Regions from separate parts of the Streptomyces sp. NPDC053541 genome, predicted to be linked through region 1. Evidence: riboswitches for the same ligand, from Rfam matches in the RefSeq annotation. Region 1 holds a riboswitch; the other holds the start of a gene.

Evidence for each region. Region 1 has a riboswitch for glycine ahead of gcvT (glycine cleavage system aminomethyltransferase GcvT). Riboswitches for the same ligand answer to the same signal wherever they lie in the genome.
Region 2: linked by a shared signal. The riboswitch ahead of gcvP (aminomethyl-transferring glycine dehydrogenase) and the one ahead of gcvT (glycine cleavage system aminomethyltransferase GcvT) in region 1 are both predicted to bind glycine.

The regions. Positions count from the first base shown of each region.
Region 1 covers NZ_JBITXM010000002.1:441,414-445,820, reverse strand. The annotation lists gene ACIGW2_RS06080 (enhanced serine sensitivity protein SseB C-terminal domain-containing protein) at 1-266, opposite strand, end outside; gene ACIGW2_RS06075 (enhanced serine sensitivity protein SseB) at 343-1,080, opposite strand; gene ACIGW2_RS06070 (AAA family ATPase) at 1,173-1,877, opposite strand; glycine riboswitch at 2,044-2,144, shown strand; gene gcvT (glycine cleavage system aminomethyltransferase GcvT) at 2,317-3,441, shown strand; gene gcvH (glycine cleavage system protein GcvH) at 3,578-3,955, shown strand; gene glyA (serine hydroxymethyltransferase) at 3,980-4,407, shown strand, end outside.
Region 2 covers NZ_JBITXM010000005.1:570,817-575,223, forward strand. The annotation lists gene gcvP (aminomethyl-transferring glycine dehydrogenase) at 1-2,623, opposite strand, end outside; glycine riboswitch at 2,802-2,900, opposite strand; gene ACIGW2_RS16365 (PRC-barrel domain-containing protein) at 3,015-3,389, shown strand; gene ACIGW2_RS16370 (DNA polymerase IV) at 3,425-4,407, opposite strand, start outside.

The DNA of each region.
Region 1 (4,407 bases):
CCGGCGACGAGCTCGTGGCCGCGGGTCCAGCCGGAGGCGGCGAGCTCCTGCGCGGAGGTCACGCAGGGCGCGTAGCCGTAGCCGTCGACCTCCATGTTGCCGTACTGGGCGTCGGGCGAGCCCGGGGTGCCGTGCCACAGCAGCATCCGGACCTCGGAGTCGGCGAGGGCGCGCAGCAGCTGCTCGTAGGCGTCGTGGCGCCCGGGTGCCACCTGGCGCAGCATGTGCTCGACCTGTCCGGTCGCGGCGGTGCCTGACGCGCTCACCGTGGGTCCCGCCCCTCTATGTCGTACGACTCGGCTCGGAGGTTCTTGAATCAGTTCAGCTTAAGGGGGAGGTCCGTCACACGGCGGCGCGCTGGTAGAAGGGGCGCACCTTCTCCAGCATCCAGTCGGCGACGGGGTCCTGGGCGACGTCGAGCAGGATCAGGTTGACCGGCCAGGCGACCTCGACCCGGCCGAGGGCGCGGCCCAGGGCGTCGAGCGGGGCGTTGCGGTCGGCCTCGGGGCCGGTGAGCCGGACGCCGACGAAGAGGGCGGGCTCGGTGCCCTCGACGCTGGCGAGGGCGCGGTGGGCGGTGGCGACCACGCCGGTGGCCTCGAACTCGGCGGAGGCGGCGGCCAGGAAGTCGACCGGGTCGTCCTGCCAGTCGGGCTCGAAGAGCCGCACCCGGCCGCCGGTGGCGGGCCCGTCGAGCGCGGTGCGCCCGACCCGGCACAGCTCGGCGACGGCGGGCGGGGGCAGCGGGACGCCGACGGTGCCGCCGGGGTTCACGGCGATGCCGAGCTGCGGGGGCAGGCCGCGGGCGAAGTCGCGGGCGGGGGCGACGGTGTACGACATGTGGGCGCCGGCGACGGCGAGGAACTCCTGCTCGGAGCTGAAGACGGGCACGTAGGCGGCGCCGTCGATCTCCATGGTGGGCAGGTCGAGGTCCCGGCTGTCGGGGCCGCCGCCGTTGGGCAGCGGCACCCAGACGGGGCTGCGGCCGAGCACCTCGACCAGGCGGCCGCCGGCGGAGGGGTTGCCGAGGGAGGCGGCCAGTACTTCCTCGAGCTCATTGCCCGGCCACGTCACGTCCACGGTTCTCGTCGTCCCCTTCCCCGGCACACGGTCGGATCAGAACCCTAATGGCGCCGTCGGCCCCGTGTGACCGGAAAGGGGTGCGGAGTGCGTCACGAAGGGTCCCGGAAGGAGATCCTCCGCAGGGCGTCGGCGGCGTCCCGGTCGAGCAGGGTGACCGAGGCGCAGCCGGGCGGCAGGGTGCCGGCCTCGGCGGTGCGGACCAGCCGGGCGACGGCGCGGCGGTGCCGGGCGAAGGCGTACGGGGACACGCCGCGGCCCCGGTCGCGCTGGCCGGCCCGGGCGGTCGCCGGGTCCACGTCGAGCAGGATCAGGTGCATCGCGGCGCCCCGGCGGCGGGCGGCGCGGCCCAGCCAGCCGCGCACCCAGGACTGGGTGCCGCAGTCGTGCACGACGAGGCCGGCGCCGGTGCGCAGGGCGCGGCGCAGGCCCGCGTAGTGGGCGAGGCGGGCGAGCGGGCGGTAGAGCGCGTAGGGCAGGAAGCGGGGCAGCCGGGCCTCCCAGCGCTCCCGGGTGTCCTGGGAGTCGACGGCGCGGCCCTCGGCGGCGCGGGCCATCAGGGTGGACTTGCCGGCGCCGGGCAGCCCGGAGACGACCACGACGTCTCCGGCGGCGTAGGTGAGCGCGCGGGGACTGCGGCCGTCCCGCTCGCGCAGGTCGCGCAGCAGCCGCGCGCGGCGCCGGGTGCGGGCCCGCTCGCGGGTGCGGGCCCGGGCGACCGCCCGCTGGGCCGGTATGCCGGCCTCCGCCGCCGTGGCCGAGGCCGTGGCGGGGACTCCGGTGCGCTGGATCGTCATCGCTTCTCCCCCTGTCGGGTCTCCCCCTGACGGGACTGCGGGACCCCTGCCCACAAAGTGTAAAGAGACGGTAATGAGGCACAAGCGATTTGCCGCGCGGATCGGGCGTGCAATGATGAGCGCGCCACGCGCTCGCCCGAGCGCGCACAACCGCATACCGGCCGCTCGAATCCGCGCGGGAGAGTCCCGGGGCACCTCGTGTCACCCGGGCGCCGAAGGAGCAAGCACCTCCCTTGAATCTCTCAGGCCCCGTACCGCGTGGATGAGGCAGATCTGAAAAGCGGGTCGCCCTGGCGCGTCCCCACCCAAGGTGCAAGCCGAAGCTCTCGGTGACGAGATGCCCTCGGTGAACCTCTCAGGTTCCATGACAGATGGGGAGGATCCGTCCTCACCGTCATGCACGTCGTGCCCCGCACGCCTGGGACCCGGGAGCCACCCCATGAGCACTGCCCCCCGTCTGACCGCCCTCGATGCCCTGCATCGTTCGCTGGGCGCGACCATGACCGACTTCGCCGGCTGGGACATGCCGCTGCGCTACGGCAGCGAGCGCGACGAGCACAACGCCGTGCGGACCCGGGCCGGTCTCTTCGACCTCTCCCACATGGGCGAGATCACCGTCACCGGCCCGCAGGCCGTGGACCTCCTGGACTACGCCCTGGTCGGCAACATCTCGACCGTGGGCAACGGGCGCGCCCGCTACACGATGATCTGCCAGGAGGACGGCGGCATCCTGGACGACCTGATCGTCTACCGCCTCGGCGAGACGGAGTACATGGTCGTCGCCAACGCCTCCAACGCCCAGGTCGTGCTCGACGCGCTGACCGAGCGCGCGGCCGGCTTCGACGCCGAGGTCCGCGACGACCGCGACGCGTACGCCCTGATCGCCGTCCAGGGCCCGGAGTCCCCCGGCATCCTCAAGCAGCTCACCGACGCCGACCTGGACGGCCTGAAGTACTACGCGGGCCTGCCGGGCACCGTGGCCGGCGTGGACGCGCTGATCGCCCGGACCGGCTACACCGGCGAGGACGGCTTCGAGCTGTTCCTGAAGCCGGCCGACGCCGAGGGCGTGTGGCAGGCGCTGACCGAGGCCGGCAAGGACGCCGGCCTGATCCCCTGCGGCCTGTCCTGCCGCGACACGCTGCGCCTGGAGGCGGGCATGCCGCTGTACGGGCACGAGCTGACCACCGCGCTCACCCCCTTCGACGCCGGTCTCGGCCGGGTCGTGAAGTTCGAGAAGACGACGAACGAGGGCCGCTTCGTGGGCCGCGAGGCGCTGGAGAAGGCCGCCGAGCGCGCCGAGAGCGCCCCGCCGCGCAAGCTGGTCGGCCTGGTCGCCGAGGGCCGCCGGGTGCCGCGCGCCGGCATGTCCGTGGTCGCGAACGGCGAGGTGATCGGCGAGGTCACCTCCGGCGCCCCGTCCCCGACCCTCGGCAAGCCGATCGCCATGGCGTACGTGGACGCGGCCTTCGCCGCGCCGGGCACCGAGGGCGTCGGCGTCGACATCCGGGGCACCCACGAGCCGTACGCGGTCGTGGCGCTGCCGTTCTACAAGCGCCAGAAGTGACCATGGGGGCGTCGGCCCCGCCGGCGCCCGGCGTGACCCCCGCGGTGCGCCCGACGTGACGCATTCGTCTCAGGACACGTCTCACCCCGCAAGACCCCCGTACATCCGCACTCCCCGCATCCAGGAGAATCAGGTCATGAGCAACCCCCAGCAGCTTCGCTACAGCAAGGAGCACGAGTGGCTGTCGGCCGTCGAGGACGGCGTCGCCACGGTCGGCATCACCGAGCACGCGGCCAACGCCCTGGGCGACGTCGTCTTCGTGCAGCTCCCGGAGGTCGGTGACACCGTCACCGCCGGCGAGTCCTGTGGTGAGCTGGAGTCGACCAAGTCCGTCAGCGACCTGTACGCCCCGGTGACCGGCGAGGTCGTCGCGGCCAACCAGGACGTCGTGGACGACCCGTCGCTGGTGAACTCCGCCCCGTTCGAGGGTGGCTGGCTGTTCAAGGTGCGCATCGAGGGCGAGCCGGACGACCTGCTCTCCGCCGACGAGTACACCGCCTTCACCGCCGGCTAACCGAGACCCCCTAGGGATCGATTCATGTCGCTTCTGAACACCCCTCTCCACGAGCTGGACCCGGACGTCGCCGCCGCCGTCGACGCCGAGCTCCGCCGCCAGCAGTCCACCCTCGAGATGATCGCCTCGGAGAACTTCGCTCCGGTCGCGGTCATGGAGGCCCAGGGCTCGGTCCTCACCAACAAGTACGCCGAGGGCTACCCGGGCCGCCGCTACTACGGCGGCTGCGAGCACGTCGACGTGGCCGAGCAGATCGCGATCGACCGGATCAAGGACCTGTTCGGCGCCGAGTACGCCAACGTGCAGCCGCACTCCGGCGCCTCCGCCAACCAGGCCGCGCTGTTCGCGATCGCCCAGCCCGGCGACACGATCCTCGGCCTCGACCTGGCGCACGGCGGCCACCTCACGCACGGCATGCGCCTGAACTTCTCGGGCAAGCAGTTCAACGTGGT
Region 2 (4,407 bases), on a different contig from region 1:
TGTCGCAGAAGCGGTCGAGCTCGGCCAGGTCCTCGGACTCGGTGGGCTCGATCATCAGCGTGCCGGCCACCGGGAAGGACATCGTCGGCGCGTGGAAGCCGTAGTCGATCAGGCGCTTGGCGATGTCGTCCACGCTGACGCCGGTCGCCTTGGACAGCGGGCGCAGGTCGACGATGCACTCGTGGGCGACCAGACCGGCCGGGCCGGTGTAGAGCACCGGGTAGTGCGGCTCCAGGCGCTTGGCGATGTAGTTCGCGGCGAGCACGGCCACCTGGGTGGCGCGCTTGAGGCCCTCGCCGCCCATCAGGCGCACGTACGACCAGGAGATCGGCAGGATGCCGGCGGAGCCCCACGGGGCGGCCGAGATCGGGCCGACGCCGGTCTCCGGGCCCGCGGTGGGCTGCAGCGGGTGGTTCGGCAGGTACGGGGCGAGGTGCGCGCGCACCGCGACCGGGCCGACGCCGGGGCCGCCGCCGCCGTGCGGGATGCAGAAGGTCTTGTGCAGGTTGAGGTGCGAGACGTCGCCGCCGAAGTGGCCCGGCTTGGCGAGGCCGACCAGGGCGTTGAGGTTGGCGCCGTCGACGTAGACCTGGCCGCCGGCCTCGTGGACCTCGGCGCAGATGTCCGCGACGTGCTCCTCGAACACACCGTGCGTGGACGGGTAGGTGATCATCAGCACGGCGAGCTCGTCGCGGTGCTGCTCGATCTTGGCGCGCAGGTCGGCGACGTCGATCTCGCCGTCGTCGGCGGTCTTGACGACGACGACCTTCATGCCGGCCATGACCGCGGAGGCGGCGTTGGTGCCGTGCGCGGAGGACGGGATGAGGCAGACGGTGCGCTGGGTGTCGCCGTTGGCGCGGTGGTAGGCGCGGACCGCGAGCAGACCGGCCAGCTCGCCCTGGGAGCCGGCGTTCGGCTGGATCGACACCTTGTCGTAGCCGGTGACCTCCGCGAGGCGCTCCTCCAGCTCGGTGATGAGCGTGGCGTAGCCCTGGGCCTGCTCGATCGGGGCGAAGGGGTGGATCTGGCCGAACTCGGGCCAGGTCACCGGCTCCATCTCGGTGGTCGCGTTCAGCTTCATGGTGCAGGAGCCGAGCGGGATCATGCCGCGGTCGAGCGCGTAGTCGCGGTCGGCGAGCTTGCGCAGGTAGCGCAGCATCGCGGTCTCGGAGCGGTGCGCGTGGAAGACCGGGTGGGTCAGGTACGCGTCGGTGCGCAGCGCGTCGACCGGCAGCGCGTCCTCGGTGCTCGCGTCCAGGGCCTCGACGTCGGCTTCGACGCCGAAGGCGGCCCACACGGCGGCCAGGTTGGCGCGGGTGGTGGTCTCGTCGCAGGACATCGACACGTGGTCGGCGTCGACCCGGTAGAGGTTCACGCCACCCTCGCGGGCGGCGGCGACGACCTCGTCGGCCTTGCCCGGGACCCGGGCGGTGAGGGTGTCGAAGAAGGCGCCCTGGGTGAGCTCGACGCCCCCGGCGCGCAGACCGGCGGCGAGGATCGCCGCGTAGCGGTGGGTGCGGCGGGCGATGCCCTTGAGGCCCTCGGGGCCGTGGTAGACGGCGTACATGCCGGCCATCACGGCGAGCAGGACCTGCGCCGTACAGATGTTGCTGGTGGCCTTCTCGCGGCGGATGTGCTGCTCGCGGGTCTGCAGGGCCAGACGGTAGGCCTTGTTGCCGTCGGCGTCGACGGAGACGCCGACCAGGCGGCCGGGCAGGGAGCGGGCGTGCTTGTCCTGGACGGCCATGTAGCCGGCGTGCGGACCGCCGAAGCCCATCGGGACGCCGAAGCGCTGGGTGGTGCCGACGGCGATGTCGGCGCCGAGCGAGCCGGGCGAGGCGAGCAGGGTGAGCGCGAGCAGGTCGGCGGCGACGGTGACGATCGCGCCGAGCTCGTGGGCCTGGTCGATGACCGGCTTGATGTCGCGGATCGCACCGGAGGCGCCCGGGTACTGGAGCAGCACGCCGAAGACGCCGCGCTCGGCGATCTCGGCCGGGATGCCGGCGGACAGGTCGGCGACGACGACCTCGACGCCGGTGGGCTCGGCGCGGGTCTCGATGACGGCGATGGTCTGCGGCAGGGCGTCGGCGTCGACGAGGTAGACGCCGTTCTTGACCTTGCCGACGCGGCGGGACAGCGCCATGGCCTCGGCGGCGGCGGTGCCCTCGTCGAGCAGCGAGGCGCCGGAGGTGGGCAGACCGGTGAGGTCGGCGACCACGGTCTGGAAGTTGAGCAGCGCCTCCAGGCGGCCCTGCGAGATCTCCGGCTGGTACGGCGTGTAGGCCGTGTACCAGGCGGGGTTCTCCATCACGTTGCGCAGGATCACCGGCGGGGTGAAGGTGCCGTAGTAGCCCAGGCCGATCATCGGGGCGAGGACCTGGTTGCGGCCGGCGAGCTCGCGGAGCTCGGCGAGCACCTCGGCCTCGGTGCGGGCGGCCGGCAGGGCCAGCGCCTCGGCGTTCTTGATGACGTCCGGCACGGCGGCGGCCGTGAGCTCGTCGAGGGAGCCGTAACCGACCTGGGCGAGCATCTTGGCCCGCGCCTCGGCGTCGGGTCCGATGTGCCGCTGCTCGAAGGGAATGCCCTGCTCGAGCTCGGAGAGCGGGATGCGGTTGGCGGTCATGTACGGGGGCCTCCTGGTCGTCACGACCTGCGAGGGGCACCACGGCGCTGGTGCCCGGACGGCCTCCCCCTCTGTCATCTCAACCTGAGAGCTTCACCGGCCGTGCCTCGCGGCGGGCCGGCTTTCACCGTCGGTGAGGGCGGGAGCCGTCGACACCCGTCCTGCTTTCCAGAGTGACCTCGTCCGCGCGGTACAGGGGCCTGAGAGATTCCGGGGAGGATTTGCTCCTTCGGCGCCTCCGAGAGGTTTCCTCGGAGGACTCTCCCGCGCGGGGTCCACAGCCACAGCCAGCCTACCAGCGCCGTTCCCTCTCCCATCGCTCAAGTGGCCGACATCCCAGATGTGCACTTTCGTAGGGGTTGTAGAGCAGTTGCGACCAGTTGGAGGGACCGTGCAGACCGACATCGATCCGCGCAGCCTGATCGGCCGCAAGGCGTTCGACCGGAACGGACACAAGATCGGCACCGTGGATGAGGTGTACCTGGACGACGCGACGGGCGTCCCCGAATGGGCCGCCGTGCGCACCGGCCTCTTCAGCCGGGACGCGTTCGTCCCCCTGGAGCCCAGCGAGCTGTCCGGGGACGGCCTGCACGTCCCGTACGAGCGCGCGCTCATCAAGGACGCCCCCGACTTCGGCGTCGGCCGCCACCTCTCCCCCGAGCAGGAACTCCAGCTCTACCGCCACTACAGCCTCGCCCTCCCCCCGGCGCCCCAGGACCCCGGCCCCCGCGACTTCGGCCGCCTGGCGGGCCACGAGGACCCCTGAGGGGCCCTTCCCGCCCGCGGCCCTGGGCGCGCCGACTAGGCGACGGCGCCGGTCGCGCCGCCGGGTACGAGGGGCAGGGGGTCCGACGGGGTCAGGTCGGGGTCGTCCACGGCGAAGGTACGGACCCGGCCCGGCGCCGAGCCGGGCTCCTCGAAGCGGACCGTGACCCGGCCGAGTCCGCTGCCCTGCACCCAGCCGGCCCCGTGCACCGCGTGCCGCACGTCGTGCCCGGGCGACCAGCGCCGCTCGGCGGTCTCGGTGGCCGTCGGCGGCGCGGGCGGCACCGGCTCCTCCCCGGCCGGCACCCCGGTCGCCTCCCCGGCAGCGAGGTCCGGCGCCGGCGTCTCCGGCTGCCCGGCCCCGGTCCCGGCCCCGGCCCCGGTCCCGGCTTCCGCCTGCGCGAACAGGTCCTCCTGCGTGTAGTCGGCCAGGCCGCTCACTCCCACGCCCAGCAGCCGCACCCCGCCCGTGGTGTCCACCAGGTCCAGGAGCCGCCCGGCCGCCTCGCGCACCACCACGGGGTCGTCCGTCGGCCCGCGCAGCGTCTCGGAGCGGGTCAGCGTCGAGAAGTCGTAGCGCCGCACCTTCAGGACGATCGTCCGCCCCGAATGCCCGGAGCCCCGCAGCCGCGCCACGCAGCGCTCGGCGAGCCGCTCCACCTCCAGACGGATCCGCAGCCGGTCGTGCAGGTCGACGTCGAAGGTGTCCTCCACGGAGACCGACTTCGCGTCCCGCTCGGCCACCACCGGCCGGTCGTCGTGCCCCAGCGCCATCCGGTACAGCCCGGCCCCGTGCGAGCGCCCCAGGAGCCGTACGAGCTCGTCCTCGCCGGCCTCCACCACCTCCGCCACCGTGGTGATCCCGGCCCGCCTCAGGTGCTCCCCCGTCGCCGGGCCGACACCGGGGATGATCCGCACCGAGCGCGGCCCGAGCAGCTCCCGCTCCGTCCCGGGCTCTATCAGCACCAGACCGTCGGGCTTGGCCTCCTCGGAGGCGATCTTCGCGAGCATCTTCGAGC